2 regions of the Micromonospora sp. NPDC047074 genome follow, and region 1 is predicted to be linked to the other one. Evidence: riboswitches for the same ligand, from Rfam matches in the RefSeq annotation. Region 1 holds a riboswitch; the other holds the start of a gene.

Region 1 (7,561 bases):
ACCAGAACCGCCACCCGGGTCACCCGCCCGCGCAGCCGGTCGTCGGCCGCACAGGCGAGGGCGTGCGGGCCGCCGCCGGAGCGCCCGACGACGGCGAACCGTTCCACGCCCAGGTGGTCGGCGATCGCCTCCACGTCGCGGGCGGCGTCGGCGACGTCCCGGTCCTCACGGCGGTCGGAGTCCCCGTAGCCGGGACGGTCGTAGGCGATCAGCCGGACGCCCATGCGGTAGAGCACGATGCCGCGAGGCTTCGGGCCCCGGCGGCTGCCGGGCGTGCCGTGGAGCAGGAAGACGGGGAAGCCGTCGGGCGCGCCGGTCACCTCGTACGCCACGCGTCTGCTGTCCTCGCGTTCGGCGAAGTCGGCCTCTGGCTCGCCTTCTCGGAACACTCCGTCCCGCCCTTCGGTGCCGCAACCAGCAAATACTCGCAATATCGCATCGAATGAAGACGATGCCTGACGGCTCCACTCAGCAATCGAGCCTAATGGTCAAGCCCGCCACGCCGCTATGCCGAGCACGAACAAGAGGCCGGATCTGTCTGAAACGACACCTACCGGCCACCTCGGCTGGAACTTCCGGCCGATCGGTCTCGCCGGGATGTCAGGGGCGCGCCGGGCCGGGCGTGTCGCCGCTCAGCGCATCGAGAGCCTCGTCGAGCCGGGGCTTCCGGCCGTCGGCGAAGCCGTCCAGGAACTCACCGCCGGGCGGGGCCCAGAACCGGGTACGCGGCTCGTCCCGCCAGTCGCAGGCGATCTCGCAGCACCACGAGTGGAGGTACGTCCGCTGGTCCTCCTGACCACGGTGAAACAGCGGGTCTCCGACGATCGGGAAGCCGAGCCACGCGAGGTGGACGCGGATCTGGTGGCGCCGACCGGTGACCGGCTTGAGCACCAACAGCGTACGGTCGCCGCTGACCAGCGCGGTCGCGAAGTCGGTACGTGACTCGTACGACGGCTTGGACCGGTCGATCGCCGACTCCGGCAACTCGAAGCGGCGGCGGTCGGCGTCGTAGCGGATGGCCTGGCGGTCACCCGCGATCCGGATGGTGCCCTTGCGACCCGGCCGGAGCGGCAGGTCGATGGTGCCCCGGTCGGGGAACGACGCCCCCCCGACCCAGGCCAGATACCGCTTGTCGGCACCCCGGCTGGCGAACTGCCGGGTCAGCGACGCGTGCGCCGACGGCGTCCTGGCCAGCAACAGCAGCCCCGAGGTGACCTTGTCGATGCGATGCACCCAGTGCACCGGCTCGCCGGCGGCGGCAGCCAGCTCGGTCAGGGACTCCGCGTGCCGCTCGCCCATCACGGAGATGCCCGGCGGCTTGTCGAGCACGAGAAGCTGGTCGTCCTCGTAGACGGGCTCCCGCCGAAGTGCCGACCAGGTGAAGGTGGTCATGGTCGCCTCGGCTCTCGACTGTCCTGCGTTGCTCCGTGTCACCGGCGGCCGCATCCGCAGCGGTGCCGCGCGGGGAGAGGGTCTAAGCGCCCGGGGGCCGGCAGGCGAAGGATACCAACCACGAGCGCCGTGACCTCCCGCCGGGCGACGTCCGCCCGGTCGCCGGATCACATGTCCGGAGCCGCCGTCGACCTACCGAAACGCGGCGCGGGCACTCGGCCGCCTCAGCCGAACCGCCAGCGGGTGGCGCTGAAGCCGGACTCCTTGTCCATGCCGATCACCTTGCGGGGAGTCACCTCGTAGACGATGTACGGCGACGGACCGATCCCGTCACCGTCGATCCCGCCGTCGACCACGGTCACCTCCCAGCCGTACTTGTTCCCGTAGCCGTCGGTGACCCGCTTCAGGGTGGCCGGGTCGGTGACCTGGGATGCCGTGCCCTCGATCGACAGATCGAGGTCGGGCCCGCCGACGGTGAGGACGCAGTTCGGGTTGGCGGCCAGGTTGTCGACCTTGTGTGCCGACTTGCTGGAGCAGAAGTACATGGCGTCGTCCAGCCACACCGCCAGCAACGGCACGGCGTGCGGCCTGCCGTCCGGGCGGACGGTGGACAGGAAGAACTCTCCCGCCTCCGCCAACCGGTCTCGCGCCTGCGACCAGGGCATCGGCTTCGATCCCTCGCTGGCAAAGGACGGTTCCGCGACCGGCTCCCGGTCAACCATGGATTCCCCTCCGACCGACGACATCAGTTACGTGATGCGGACAGCACGGAGAGTATCCCAGTGTCAGGCTTCCGTGTGGTCGGCTCTGGCGTGCCGGCCGCGTGGGCGGGCGCCGCCGCCTGGTGTTCCGCGTGCCGGGCCGCCCGCTCCGCGATCAGCCGCCCGAACAGCCCGTTGGGCCGGCCGCAGTCACCCCGCTCGACCGTATGGTCAGTTCGTCGCCTGCGCCACGCACCCTTCCGCGGGAGAGGTGCCGCACAGCCTGCTCCGGAACGGACGGGCGAATGACCAGGCGGGGTAGGGTGTCGCTTGGCGCTGGTTCGCCCGGTCGTGATCGGTCGGGCGTCGTAAGAGGGAACCCGGTGGGAGTCCGGGGCTGCCCCGCAGCGGTGAGTGGGAACGACCGCCGTCACCGGCACTGGACCGCGAGGTCCGGGAAGCGACGGCCAGTAGGAGACCGGCACCACCGGTCGCGCCCGCGAGTCCGAAGACCTGCCCGCGCCGCGCACACGGGGTGTGTGCGCTGCCGTCGACCTCGCGGGTGGGTCGGGCGGGCGACGCGCCAGGCGGCGTGTCCTCGACGTGCGCGCCGGCGGGTTCGTGGCGTGCTTCCCGAGGACGGACGGACCACGATGTACGACACCACCACGCTCGCCGGCCGGCCACCGGCGGCCTCGCACCTGACCCTGTCGCAGATCATGGACCAGCACCACACCAACCTGATGGGCACGGTCCACGGAGGCCGGATCCTCAACCTCATCGACTCCGTCGCCGGCGTGGTCGCCGCCCGGCACTCCGACGGGCCGGCGGTCACCGCCGCCATCGACGAGACCGCCTTTCTCCGCGCTGTGCGGGTCGGCGACGTCGTCCACGTCGACGCCCGGATCACCTGGGCCGGGCGTAGCTCCATGGAGGTGGCCGTGAAGGTGACCGCCGACCGGTGGGACCGGGCGGTGCCTCCCACCGACGTGGCCACCGCGCATCTGGTCATGGTCGCCGTCGACGACGACGGCCAGCCGCGTACGGTGCCGCCGCTGCTGCCGCAGACCGACGGCGACCGGCGCCGGTACCGCGAGGCGGAGATCCGCCGCGAGCACCGGCTGGCGCTGCGGCGGGCCCTGCTCGACGGCGGCGTCCGGGGCTGAACTCCGTTACCGGCCGGTCACCGCCGGTCTCCACCATCCGGGCCTGTCCGCCTATGCTGCAAAGCTCTGGCAATTGCACGCTAGGAGCAGCTGTGCGGATCGAGTCCGGCACCCCACGACCCATCACCCGGTACGGCACGCCGGTGCTGCACCGCCGCTGCGCGGAGGTGACCGTCTTCGACGACGCCCTCGCCCAACTCGTCGCCGACATGTTCGCCAGCATGTACGCCGCCCACGGCGTCGGCCTGGCCGCCAACCAGATCGGCGTCGACGCCCGGATCTTCGTCGTCGACTGCCCCGACGCCACCGGCACCCACACCGTCGCCCATGTGATCAACCCGGTGCTGCACCTGCCCGAGCACCGGGAACTCGTGGTCGACTTCGAGGGATGCCTGTCCGTCCCGGGCCAACAAGCCGACCTGGCCCGGGCCGGCACCGCCGCCGTCACCGGAGTCGACATGCACGGCGAGCCGCTCCGCCTGGACGGCACCGGCGTCCTCGCCCGCTGCTTCCAGCACGAGGTCGACCACCTCGACGGCCTCGCCTACGTCGACCGGCTCCCCGTCAAGCAGCGCAAACAGATCCTCGCCGCCAGCGCCGAGCACCCCGGCGTCGGTGTCGGGGCACGCGGGAACTGACCGATGCCGGTCCCTGCCGGCCCGCGCCGCGGAGTCCGGTGCGGGCGGGCCGCGTCAGACGGTTACCGGGCCGAGGTGCGCCAGTGCCGCACGCACCCAGCTCAGCTCCACCGCGGCCCGCAACACCCTGCGGGCCGCGGTGGTCGCCGCGGCCTCTACCTCAACCCACCGGCTGGCTCACACCCCCAGCGAACCAACGCGGCGCTGCACTAGCCGCAGTAGGCGTTGACGATGCCCTCGGTCGGGTTGCTGGCGCCGACCTGGCCCGCGAAGTTGATGCAGCGACCACGTCCATAGACGCTGACCGGGCCGGCGTAGTACTTGAAGTTGCCCTTGTCGACATCGCTCTGGTTGCCGGAGCCGATGCTGACGTAGATGTACTGGCTGACCCCGGGATTGTTGGTGTGGGTCATCGCGCAGTTGTACCCGGTCGACGAGTTGTAGTAGACCGAGATGTAGCCCCCACGAATCTGCCAGTTGCCGAGCAGGCCACCAGAGCAGGTGGCGGCGGCGGCCGGGCTGGCGGTGCCGACGAGCAGACCGGCGCCGACGGCGGCGACGCCAGCCAGGCTGGTCAGCTTCCGCTTGAGTGTGTTGCGCATGCTTATTCCTCCCCATAAGACCGACAACGATCTTGGATCGTAATCGATCACCCGGTCGGTCCATTCGCCTCAGCGAACGCAGGCCGGGCGGTGCCTTCTGGCTCATGAGGCGGGAAGATCATGCGGCAGATGCCGCCGGGCCGGGTAGCGATGACGCGACGGCACGGGCCTCCGCGCCAGTCAGCCGACTCGAACACAGTCCCTACCTGCACGCTGTGTCGCATCGATCGTCTCCGGCGGCCACACCAGCCTGCTGCTCCTCGGTGACCTCGATTCACGGGACAAGGATGATCTTGCCTCGCGTGCGGCCGGCCTCGGCGTCCCGATGCACCGACGCCAGGTCGGCGAGCGGACGGGACGCCGCGACGTCGACGCGGACTGCGCCGGCGTCGACGAGTTCCACCAGTGCGGCGAGCTGGGTGGTGTCATTGCGCGCCACGAAGCGCACCGCCGTGACCGGGGTGCCGGGGGCCGGTTCGACCGGGATGGTGGCGGAGACGAGGACGCCGCCCGGCCGCACCAACGGCACCAGGGCAGCGGCCCGCTGCGGGCTGATCGCGACGAGGTTAAGCACGATGTCGACCGGCTCGTCCAGCGCATCGCCGACGGGTGCGGCCGTGTAGTCGATGGTCCGGTCGGCCCCGAGCTGGCGGACCACGGCTGCGCTGCGCGGACTGGCCGTGGCGATGACCTTCGCACCGGCGTGCCTGGCGAGCTGGACGGCGAACCCGCCGATGCCGCCACCCGCGCCGTTGACGAGCACCCGCTGCCCGGGCGTCACGCGGGCGTGCTCGAACACCGCCTGCCAGGCGGTCAGGCCAGCAAGAGGGATGGCGGCGGCCTCGGCGAGGGGAATGGCGGTGGGTGCCGGAACAAGGCTGTCGGCCGGGGCGGCGACGTACTCGGCCGCGGTCCCGCCGCCGTCGATCCGCCCGATGACCCGGTCGCCGACGGCGAGAGTACGCACGTTCTCGCCGATCTCGACCACGGTGCCGGCGACATCCCAGCCGAGCGTGTGGGGCAGGTCCAGCGGAAACATCGAGTGCAGCAGTCCGGAGCGCAGCGCGATCTCGGTCGGGTTGAACGAGGTGGCCGCGACCTGGAGCAGCACCTGGCCCGGCCCGGGTGCGGGGCGGGGGACCTCTTCGTACCGGATGACGGACGCGTCGCCGTACCCGTGGATTCTCGCGGCTCTCATGGCTCGAACCTATGGGGGCGGCAAGGGACGGACCATGCGCACGGATCCTCCATTCATATCCGATCGTCTCCCTGCCGATACTGTTCCTGTGGACGTACTCAGCGACGTGATTGCGGTGATGCGGACCGGACAGCCGCGCTCGGCGCGGGTGGCGTGGCACGCCCCGTGGGCCCAGCGGTTCGCGTCCGTGCCCGGGTCCGCCGGCTTCCAGGTGATCCTGCAGGGACAGTGCTGGCTCATCCCGCCGGACACCGACCCCATGCCGCTGGCCCCCGGGGATGTGGTGTTCCTGCCGCATGGGCGCGGGCACACCCTGGCGGACAGTCCGTCGACCGCACCGGTCGCAGCCGCCTGCGACCCGGACGACCCGCGGTTGCTCCAGCGCCACAGGTTCGACGCCGTCGGCGTGCCCGGCGGCGATGCACCGGCCACCGTGACGCTCTGCGGCGCCTACCAGCTCGACCCCGCCCGCGCCCATCCGCTGCTGCGCGGCCTGCCCGAACTCATCCACCTGCCCGCGCACCTCGGGCGGTATCCCGCGCTGCGCGCCACCGTGGAACTGCTCGCCGCCGAGCTGGAACGGCCCCGCCTCGGCACGGACGCCATCGTCCCCGCACTGCTCGACACGCTGCTGCTGTACATGCTGCGCATCTGGTTCGACGAGCAGCCCGCCGGGACCGCCACCGGCTGGGCGGCGGCACTCAACGACCCGGCCACCTGCACCGCGTTACAGGCCATGCACCGCGATCCGGCACACCCCTGGACGGTCGCCACGCTGGCCGCCGAGGCGGGGCTGTCCCGGGCACCGTTCGCCCGCCGCTTCACCGCCCTCGTCGGTCAACCGCCGCTGAGCTACCTGACCTGGTGGCGGATGACCACCGCCGCCCGGCTGCTCCGCGAGTCCGACGCGCCGCTGAGCGCCATCGCGGGCCAGGTCGGTTACGTGTCGGAATTCGCCTTCGCCAGCGCGTTCAAACGCCAGCACGGCACCGCCCCCGGCAGGTACCGCCGGGCCGGGTAGCGACGGCACGGGCGCCTGCGTCGGTCAGCCGAGGAGCCACTGGACGATGACGAGCACGGCGACGAGGTCGGGCCCGCGCAGCACCTGACGCATCAGGTCGACCGGGATCATCGTGAACGGCGTCACGACGACGACGCCGTCATGGCGCAGGGGTGGCCGGGTGGCGCCCCAGCAGGTTGCCGCCACCACCCCCGGCAGGAGCAGCAGGTCGATCAGGCCGACCCCCGGCCGCACCCCCGGCAGCGCCGCGAAATACCACACCACGGCCCCGACAGCGGGGACCACGACATGGGCCAGGTTCAGGACGGTCTCGTGGCCGCCGAGGGCCCGGCGCAGGCCCGGCGAGCGGCTGACCGTCCGCAGCCCGCCGGCCAGTCGGTTCGTCGCCAGGTACGCGAGGATCACGAACGCGGCGGCCTCGATCGACGGCACGGCCACTGCGACGGCGTACGTCGCCAGCAGCAGCGCGGCCCACACCGCGACCGCGCTGGGATGCCGGAAGGTCCGGCGGAGGTCGGCCTGCACCAGCACCGCGAACCGGCCGCCGGGGCGGAAGCGCCGGCTGCGTACGCGCCCGATGGAACGCCAGCGCCGGCCCTCCACCAGGGCGGCCAGCGTGCTCGGGTCGAGCAGCACGGCCGCGTGCGCGGCGGCGTCGGCGTACTGGGCGCCGGCCGTGAGCGATGCCCGGTCGACCGCGCCGAGCGCCCGCTGGGCCCGCGCCGTGACCAGCACCGCCACCGGTGACGCCAGCAGGCCCACCAGGACGGTCGACGACACCGGCGGGCGGGGGATCGAGAACCCGGCGAGGTGCCCGAGCACGACCAGCAGCGACACCAGGAT
Region 2 (7,561 bases), on a different contig from region 1:
GGCGACCGGGGTGAGCCAGCCGGTGAGGCTGCCCCGCCCCCGGACCCGGTCGCGGACCGGGGTCGGTGCCACGTCGGTGACCTCGATCGTCGCCACCGCCTCGCCCTGCCGGGCGAGGGCGCCGGCCAGCTGGCTGCGGGCCGGCAGGTCGAGCCGCAGCCGGCCGTCGCCGCCCACGGCGTGCCGGCCGACGACGTCCGCGCGGTGCTCCGCGGTGCGGAGGGTCAGGGACGAGGCTCCGACCAGCATCGATCGCAGCCGCTGCGCCGCCGTGTCGGGACAGCTGCGCGGTACGGGGTGGTTGCTCAACCCGGACACCTCCCATTAGGTTAGCCTTACCTTAGTTGAGAGGTGAAGAGTGAACCAGTCCCGCCCCAAGGTCAAGCGATCCCGCGCCCTCGGCATCCCCCTGACACCGAAGTGCGTGCGCTACTTCGAGCGCCGCCCGTTCCCGCCGGGGCAACACGGCCGCGCCCGCAAGAGCACCAGCGACTACAAGATCCGCCTGCTGGAGAAGCAGCGGCTCAAGGCGCAGTACGACGTGAGCGAGGCACAACTGCGGCGCGCCTTCGACCGCGCCGTACGCCAGGAGGGCAAGACCGGCGAGGCGCTCGTCGCCGACCTGGAGACGAGGCTGGACGCGCTGGTCCTGCGGGCCGGCCTCGCGCGGACCATCTACCAGGCGCGGCAGGTCGTCACCCACCGCCACGTCACCGTCAACGGGCGCCGGCTCGACCGCCCCTCGGCACGGCTGCGGCCGGGCGACGTCATCGCCATCGCCGAGGGCAGCCGCACGAAGGCGCCGTTCCTCGTCGCGGCGGCCGGGGCACACGCCCCGGAGCGCACGGCACCGTACCTGGCGGTCGACCTGGCCAACCTGACCGCACGGCTGGTCGAGCTGCCGAAGCGGTCGGAGGTGCCGATCGTCTGCCAGGAGCAGCTCGTCGTGGAGCACTACTCGCGCTGACCGGCGCGCACGCCGGGCGGGCGTTGACCGGCGTCCCTACCGTCGGGGCATGACGGGGACATGGATCACCATCACCGTAACGGGATTCGCCCTGCTCGGGGTGACCCTCGTGACCGCCGCCCGCCGGCGGCGGTCGGCCCGGCTGACGCCCCTGGAACGCGCCCGGCTCGCCGCCCGGGAGATGCGCCGGGACAATCGCACCCGCCGGGGTCGCGGGCGGCGCGGGTCCGGCGACCACTTCGGCCGGACCAAGGTCCGCAAGTACGGCGACGAACACCACGGAGGCGACACCGGTGGCGGCGACCTCGGTGGCGGCGACTCCGGCGGCGGCTCGTCCTGACGACGGGCCCTGACGATTCGCGACGAACCGCCCCGGGGCAGCCACGCGCTGCCCCGGGGCGGCACCGCCGGCTCAGAAGTCGTCGTCGAAGGCGACAGTGCCGGTGACCCCGACCTGGTACGCCGACACCCGCCGCTCGAAGAAGTTGGACAGCTCCTGCACGTCCTGCAACTCCATGAACGCGAAGGGGTTCGCCGAGCCGTAGTGGGCGGGGATGCCGAGCTGGGCGAGCCGCCGGTCGGCGACGTGCTGGAGGTACTCGCGCATGTCGGTCAGGGACAACCCGGGCACACCCTGGCCGAGCAGGTCCTCGGCGAACTGGACCTCGCACTCGACGGCCTCGGTGAGCATCTGGCGTACCTGACCGGCGAGGTCGTCGTCGAACAGCTCCGGTTCCTCCCGGCGGACGGTGTCGACCACGTCGAAGGCGAAGGCCATGTGCATCGACTCGTCGCGGAACACCCAGTTCGTGCCGGACGCCAGGCCGTGCAGCAGGCCCCGGGAGCGCAGGAAGTAGACGTAGGCGAAGGCGCCGTAGAAGAACAGGCCCTCGATGCAGGCGGCGAAGCAGATCAGGTTGAGCAGGAACGCCCGCCGGTCCGCCCGGCTACGCAGCTCGCGCAACTCCTGGAGGGAGTCGATCCAGCGGAAGCAGAACTCGGCCTTGCGCCGGATCGACGGGATGTTCTCGATCGCGGCGAAGGCGGCGAACCGTTCGGTCTCGTCGGGCACGTACGTGTCGAGCAGGTTCAGGTAGAACTGGACGTGCACGGCCTCCTCGAACAACTGCCGGGACAGGTACAGCCGGCCCTCCGGGGAGTTGACGTGCTGGTAGAGGTTGAGCACGAGGTTGTTGGCCACGATGGTGTCGCCGGTGGCGAAGAACGCCACGAGCCGGCTCACCAGGTGCCGCTCCGCCGGGGAGAGCCGGTCGAGGTCGGCCAGGTCGGCGTGCAGGTCGACCTCCTCCACCGTCCAGGTGTTGCGGATGGCGTCACGGAACCGGTCGAAGAAGTGCGGGTAACGCATCGGTCGGAGAGTCAGGTCCATCCCCGGGTCGAGCAGCATGTGGGTGGTCCTCGGGTCGGTGGTCGTCGGATCGGTGGTCACTGGCAGGCCTCGCACGACTCGGGGTTCTCCAGCGAGCAGGCCAGCGCCTCGTCGACGGTCACCAGCGGCGTGACGACGCCGACGGCGCGGTCCGGGCCGGTGGGCGCGACGGTGGCCTGCTGGATCCGGGTGGCCGGCCGCGAGCGCAGGTAGTAGGTGCTCTTCAGCCCGGCCTTCCAGGCGTAGAGGTACATCGAGGACAGCTTGCCGATCGTCGGCGCGGCGAGGAACAGGTTCAGCGACTGGGACTGGTCGACGAAGGGAGCGCGGGCGGCGGCCAGGTCGATCAGGGCCCGCTGCGGCAGCTCCCAGGCGGTGCGGAACAGCGTACGGACCTCGGCCGGCAGCTCCGCGACGTCCTGCACGGACCCCTCGGCGCGCTTGATCGCCGACCGGACCCGCTCGGTCCACAGGCCACGGGCCTTCAGCTCGCGTACGAGCGCGGTGTTGACCTGGAGGAACTCGCCGGACAGCGTCTCGCGCTTGAACAGGTTGGACACCTGCGGCTCGATGCACTCGTAGCAGCCGGCGATCGAGGCGATGGTGGCGGTGGGCGCGATCGCCACCAGCAGCGAGTTGCGCAACCCGTGCGCGGCGACCCGCTCCCGCAGGGCCGTCCACCGCGCGGTCTGGGTGCCCGGTACGCCCCACAGGTCGGGTTGCAGCCGCCCGCGCGCCGCCCGGGTCTGCCCGTACGCCGGATGGGCGCCGAGGCGCTCCGCCAGGTCGGCGGAGGTCTCCAGGGCGGTCAGGTACAGCTCCTCGCTGATCCGGGTGGACAGCTCCCGCGCCGCCGGCGAGTCGAACGGCAGCCGCAGCGCGAAGAACACGTCCTGCAGGCCCATCAGCCCGAGGCCGACCGGCCGCCAGCGGGGGTTGCTCGCCGCGGCCTGCGGCGTCGGGTAGTAGTTGATGTCGATGACCCGGTCGAGGAACGTCACCGCCGTGCGGACCGTGGCGCGCAGCCGCGCCCAGTCGAGCCCGTCGGCGGTGAGGTGGGCGGCGAGGTTGACCGAGCCGAGGTTGCACACGGCGGTCTCGGTGTCGCTGGACACCTCGATGATCTCGGTGCACAGGTTGGACAGGTGCACCACGTTGCCCGGCTCGGCGGTCTGGTTGCACAACCGGTTCGCGGCGTCCTTGAACGTCATCCACCCGTTGCCGGTCTGGGCCAGGGTGCGCATCATCCGCCCGTACAGCTCCCGCGCCGGGACCTGCCGCACGTACCGGCCCTGTTCCTCGGCCGCCCGGTACGCCGCGTCGAACTCCTCCCCCCACAGGTCCGGCAGCTCCGGCACCACGTCCGGGTCGAACAGCGACCACACCCCGTCGGCCTCCACCCGCCGCATGAACTCGTCCGGGATCCAGTTGGCCAGGTTGAGGTTGTGGGTGCGCCGGGCGTCCTCGCCGGTGTTGTCCCGCAGTTGGAGGAACTCCTCGACGTCCGGGTGCCACGGCTCCAGGTAGACGCAGGCCGCACCCTTGCGCCGGCCGCCCTGGTTGACCGCCGCCACCGAGGCGTCCAGCGTCCGCAGCCACGGCACGATCCCGTTGGACTGCCCGTTGGTGCCCCTGATCAGCGCGCCCCGGGAGCGCACCCGGGAGAACCCGATGCCGATGCCGCCGGCGAACTTCGACAGGTTCGCCACCTGCGCGTACCGCTGGTAGATCGAGTCGAGTTCGTCACGTGGCGAGTCGACGAGGTAGCAGGACGACATCTGGGTGTGCCGGGTGCCGGAGTTGAACAACGTCGGTGAACTCGGCAGGTACGCCAGGCTCGACATCAGCCGGTAGAACTCGATCGCCTCGTCCGGGGCCTGGGACAGGCCGCAGGCGACCCGCAGCAGCCAGTACTGCGGCGTCTCCACCACCAGCCGGCTGGTCGGGTGCCGCAGCAGGTACCGGTCGTACACCGTCCGCAGGCCGAAGTACTCGAACCGCAGGTCGCCGCGCGGGTCCACGGCGTCGTCGAGGGCGGCGGCGTGGGCGGCGACGAACGCCGCGGTGCCGTCACCGACCAGGCCCTCGGCGTGGCCCCGACGGATCGCCTCGCTGAAGGAGCCGATGCCCTGCCGGCGGACCTCCTTGTCGACGTAGCCGGCCAGCAGGCGGGCGGCCAGCCGCGAGTACTGCGGTTCCTCACCGATCATCTCGGCCGCGGTCTGGATGGACAGCCGGTCCAGCTCGGCGGTCGTCGCCCCGTCGTACAGGCCGCTGATCGTCCGGGTCGCCACCCGCAGCGGATCGACGTCGGCGAGGTCGTCGGCCCACCGCCCGACGGCGCGCACGATCCGGTTGACGTCGACCGGCTCGGTGCCGCCATCACGCTTGCGGACGTGCATCTGCGTCCGCCGCTGGCCCGGCAGGGCCGCGTCGTCGGCCCCCGCACCGGCGGTCGGAACAACTTCGGTGACTGTCACCACTCACTCCTCGCGAGCCTTGATCCCAGACGGATTTCCTGGGCGCGCGGGGAGCGGACACCGACGACCGACGCGCCTTGGGCGCGCGGTCGGGATGGCGTCGGCCGTCCCACGCGGCCTCGGACCGCCGTGCGCCCGGCGCGGGCGTACGGCGCGCTGGCAGGTCTTCGGACTCGCGGGCAGGACCGGAGGGCGTCCGGTCTCCTACTGGCCGTCGCTTCCCAGGCCACTCCCGGCCCAGTGCTGATGACGGCGGTCGTTCCCACTCACCGCTGCGGGGCAGTCCCGGACTTCCACCGGGTTCCCTCTTGCCTCGACCGCTCGGGCTGAGCGGCCGAACCAGCTGCGCTCGACACCATATATAGGGACAGCACCGTTGTCACACCCCACATGTCGCCCCCGGGCGTGTCGTCGGCTACTCCGATGACGGCCGTCGATCGCCCCCGGCCGAACCGGCGCGGACGGTTGCTCGGCGCCCCCGATCGCGCCGGCGAATCCCACCGAGGCGAGGTGGGCGGCGGCCGGCGAGAGCCCTTTCATAGACGTCCTACAGTGTCCCGTGTGCGACGGAGAGTGAGAGACGGGGGCGGTGAGGTGGGTTCTGATGCAGTCCCGCCCGGCGGGATCCCGTCGGCGGCCGGTGGGGCCAGGGTTCGTGATGTGGTCCGCGACGTGGTGACCGCAATCGCCCCGGAGGAGCTTCCGCTCGTGGGCGGGCTGTCCAGTCTCGACGACGCCGAGGTCGCGCGGCGGCTGGTCCGCCGGAGCCGGACGCGGGAGCCCCTGGGTTTCGGGCTCGGCGAGATCGTGGCGCTGGCGACGCCCGTGGTGTGGCTGGTGGTCGACGAGACGGCCAGGCGGGTGGCGGGCGCCGGGGTGGACGGCGCGGCCCGTCGGCTGAGCCCCCTGCTGCGCAGAATCCTGCGTCGGAAGGCGGCGCCCGTGACCGTGCCGCCGCTGACCCGTGCGCAACTCGGTGAGGTGCGGCACCGGGTGCTGGAGGCGGCTGCCCAACAGGGCTTCGACGAGGCACGCGCCACGGCGATCGCCGACGCGGTGGTGGCCAGGCTGGCGCTGGTCGGCGACGGCGGCGCGACGGAGGAACCCGCCCCGTGACCGGGGTGCCCGCCGCGCCGTCAACCGCCGCCCAGCGACACCACCAGTTCCTGGGGGCGGTGGTCGGACACCCCGCGCCCGTCGCCGAAGCGGTAGGAGTGCACCCGCACCTCCGGCGAGACGAGCGCCCAGTCGAGCCGCCACCAGCGCGGCCAGCCGGGGCTGTCCGCCCAGCTCGCCGGGTACAGCGACGGCATCGCGTAGCTCGCGTCGCGCAGCCCGTCGGGCAGCTTGCGCAGGTCGCCCATCGCCGGGCTGGTGTTCAGGTCCCCGGCGAGCAGCACCGGGTGCGGGTTGGCCCGCACGTCCCGGGCCAACGCCCGCCACTGCGGTTCCCGCTGGGCGCGCTGCTCCCGCAGCACCCGGTAGAAGTCGCCGTCGAGCAGGCCGTGCTCGGGTGACAACTGCACGGGCAGGTGCAGGTTGTACATCGACAGCACCCGGCCGCCGCCGACGTCCAGGTCGGTACGCAGGGTCTTGTAGCGCCACTGGTCGCCGGCCGCGGCGACCGCCGGTGGCAGGTCGACCGCCTCCAGCGGCACCTGCCGCAGCACGGGCAGCCGGGAGACGGTGACCAGCTCGCCGGCGACCACCACGTGGAAGCCGGGGAACTCGGCGCGCAGCCGGTCGAGCGTGGCGGCCGTCGGCCCGGCCGTCCTCTCGTACCAGTACTCCTGCAACAGGTAGACGTCGGCGTCGGCGTCCCGCAACCGCCGGTACAGCGCCTCGGTCTCGCCGCCCTCGTCCCAGTAGCCGGTGTTCCAGGCGAACACGCGCAGGGCCTCGGCCGGGGCGACGCCGTCCCCGCCCTGCCACCGGCGGACGTTGATCCCGCTCTGCGTCGCGCCGAGCAGCAGCGCGGCGGCGGCGAGCAGCGCCACCGCGCCGCGCCGCCGCCGGCTCACCGCCGCGCCGGCACCCAGCGCCAGGGGCACGAGGAGGAAGGCCAGCGGCGGCACGGCGTCCACCGCGAGCCAGAGCCACCAGCGCCCGCTGACCGCCAGGTGCACGGCGGTGAACACGAGCCAGAGCGCCGAGGCGCCGAGCAGGACCGCCGCCGGCCAACGCCGTGGCGACGCGGGGACGCGTGCCGCCGGCGGAGTGCCGGCGTCGGTCACCGGCGCGGCGGTCGTCACGCCGATTCCCACCGCGCGGTGCCGTCGACCGGGAACGAGGCGTCGTAGAGCTGCCGGAAGGTCCGGGACAGCAGCCACTGCGCCGCGCCGGTCGCCACCCCCGCCGTGATCGTGACGTTGACCAGGAAGTGCAACGCGGCGAAGCCGAGCAGGAACGGCAACCCGTGGCGGCGCAGGACGAATCGGTACATCCCGGCGTCACACGCCAGGGAGGCCGCGAGCAGCCCGACCGGCAGCACCGCCCCCCACGGCCCCAGCAGCAGTGGTACGGCCGACGCGGGCAGGGCGGCGAACGCGGCGAGGCTGCCCCAGGCGCGCGAGGCGGTCTCGAATCCCTTGCTGAAGCGCCGCGCCCGGGCGTACAGCGGAATGCGCAGCCGCCCCCGGTGGAACAGCTTGCGCAGCAGCCCGGACAACTCGTGGTCGTGGTCGTGCCGCCCGTGCACCCGCGAGGTGAGCAGCATCCGGTGCC

The links. A riboswitch is a leader RNA that binds a small molecule or an ion and turns the genes downstream of it on or off. The one in region 1 is predicted to bind cobalamin.
Region 2: it holds a riboswitch for cobalamin, as region 1 does, so the genes downstream of both, ABZ809_RS18265 (ribonucleoside-diphosphate reductase subunit alpha) here and ABZ809_RS03555 (acyl-CoA thioesterase) in region 1, are expected to answer to the same signal.

The regions. Positions count from the first base shown of each region.
Region 1 covers NZ_JBEYVB010000001.1:755,042-762,602, reverse strand. The annotation lists gene ABZ809_RS03570 (alpha/beta fold hydrolase) at 1-389, opposite strand, end outside; gene ABZ809_RS03565 (RNA pseudouridine synthase) at 601-1,392, opposite strand; gene ABZ809_RS03560 (pyridoxamine 5'-phosphate oxidase family protein) at 1,617-2,057, opposite strand; cobalamin riboswitch at 2,414-2,629, shown strand; gene ABZ809_RS03555 (acyl-CoA thioesterase) at 2,747-3,259, shown strand; gene def (peptide deformylase) at 3,352-3,897, shown strand; gene ABZ809_RS03545 (hypothetical protein) at 4,107-4,499, opposite strand; gene ABZ809_RS03540 (NADP-dependent oxidoreductase) at 4,774-5,697, opposite strand; gene ABZ809_RS03535 (AraC family transcriptional regulator) at 5,786-6,718, shown strand; gene ABZ809_RS03530 (DUF6297 family protein) at 6,743-7,561, opposite strand, start outside.
Region 2 covers NZ_JBEYVB010000013.1:57,792-65,352, forward strand. The annotation lists gene ABZ809_RS18245 (DUF2470 domain-containing protein) at 1-249, opposite strand, end outside; gene rpsD (30S ribosomal protein S4) at 359-967, shown strand; gene ABZ809_RS18255 (hypothetical protein) at 1,017-1,307, shown strand; gene ABZ809_RS18260 (ribonucleotide-diphosphate reductase subunit beta) at 1,380-2,375, opposite strand; gene ABZ809_RS18265 (ribonucleoside-diphosphate reductase subunit alpha) at 2,414-4,759, opposite strand; cobalamin riboswitch at 4,978-5,196, opposite strand; gene ABZ809_RS18270 (hypothetical protein) at 5,510-5,953, shown strand; gene ABZ809_RS18275 (endonuclease/exonuclease/phosphatase family protein) at 5,974-7,089, opposite strand; gene ABZ809_RS18280 (glycosyltransferase) at 7,086-7,561, opposite strand, start outside.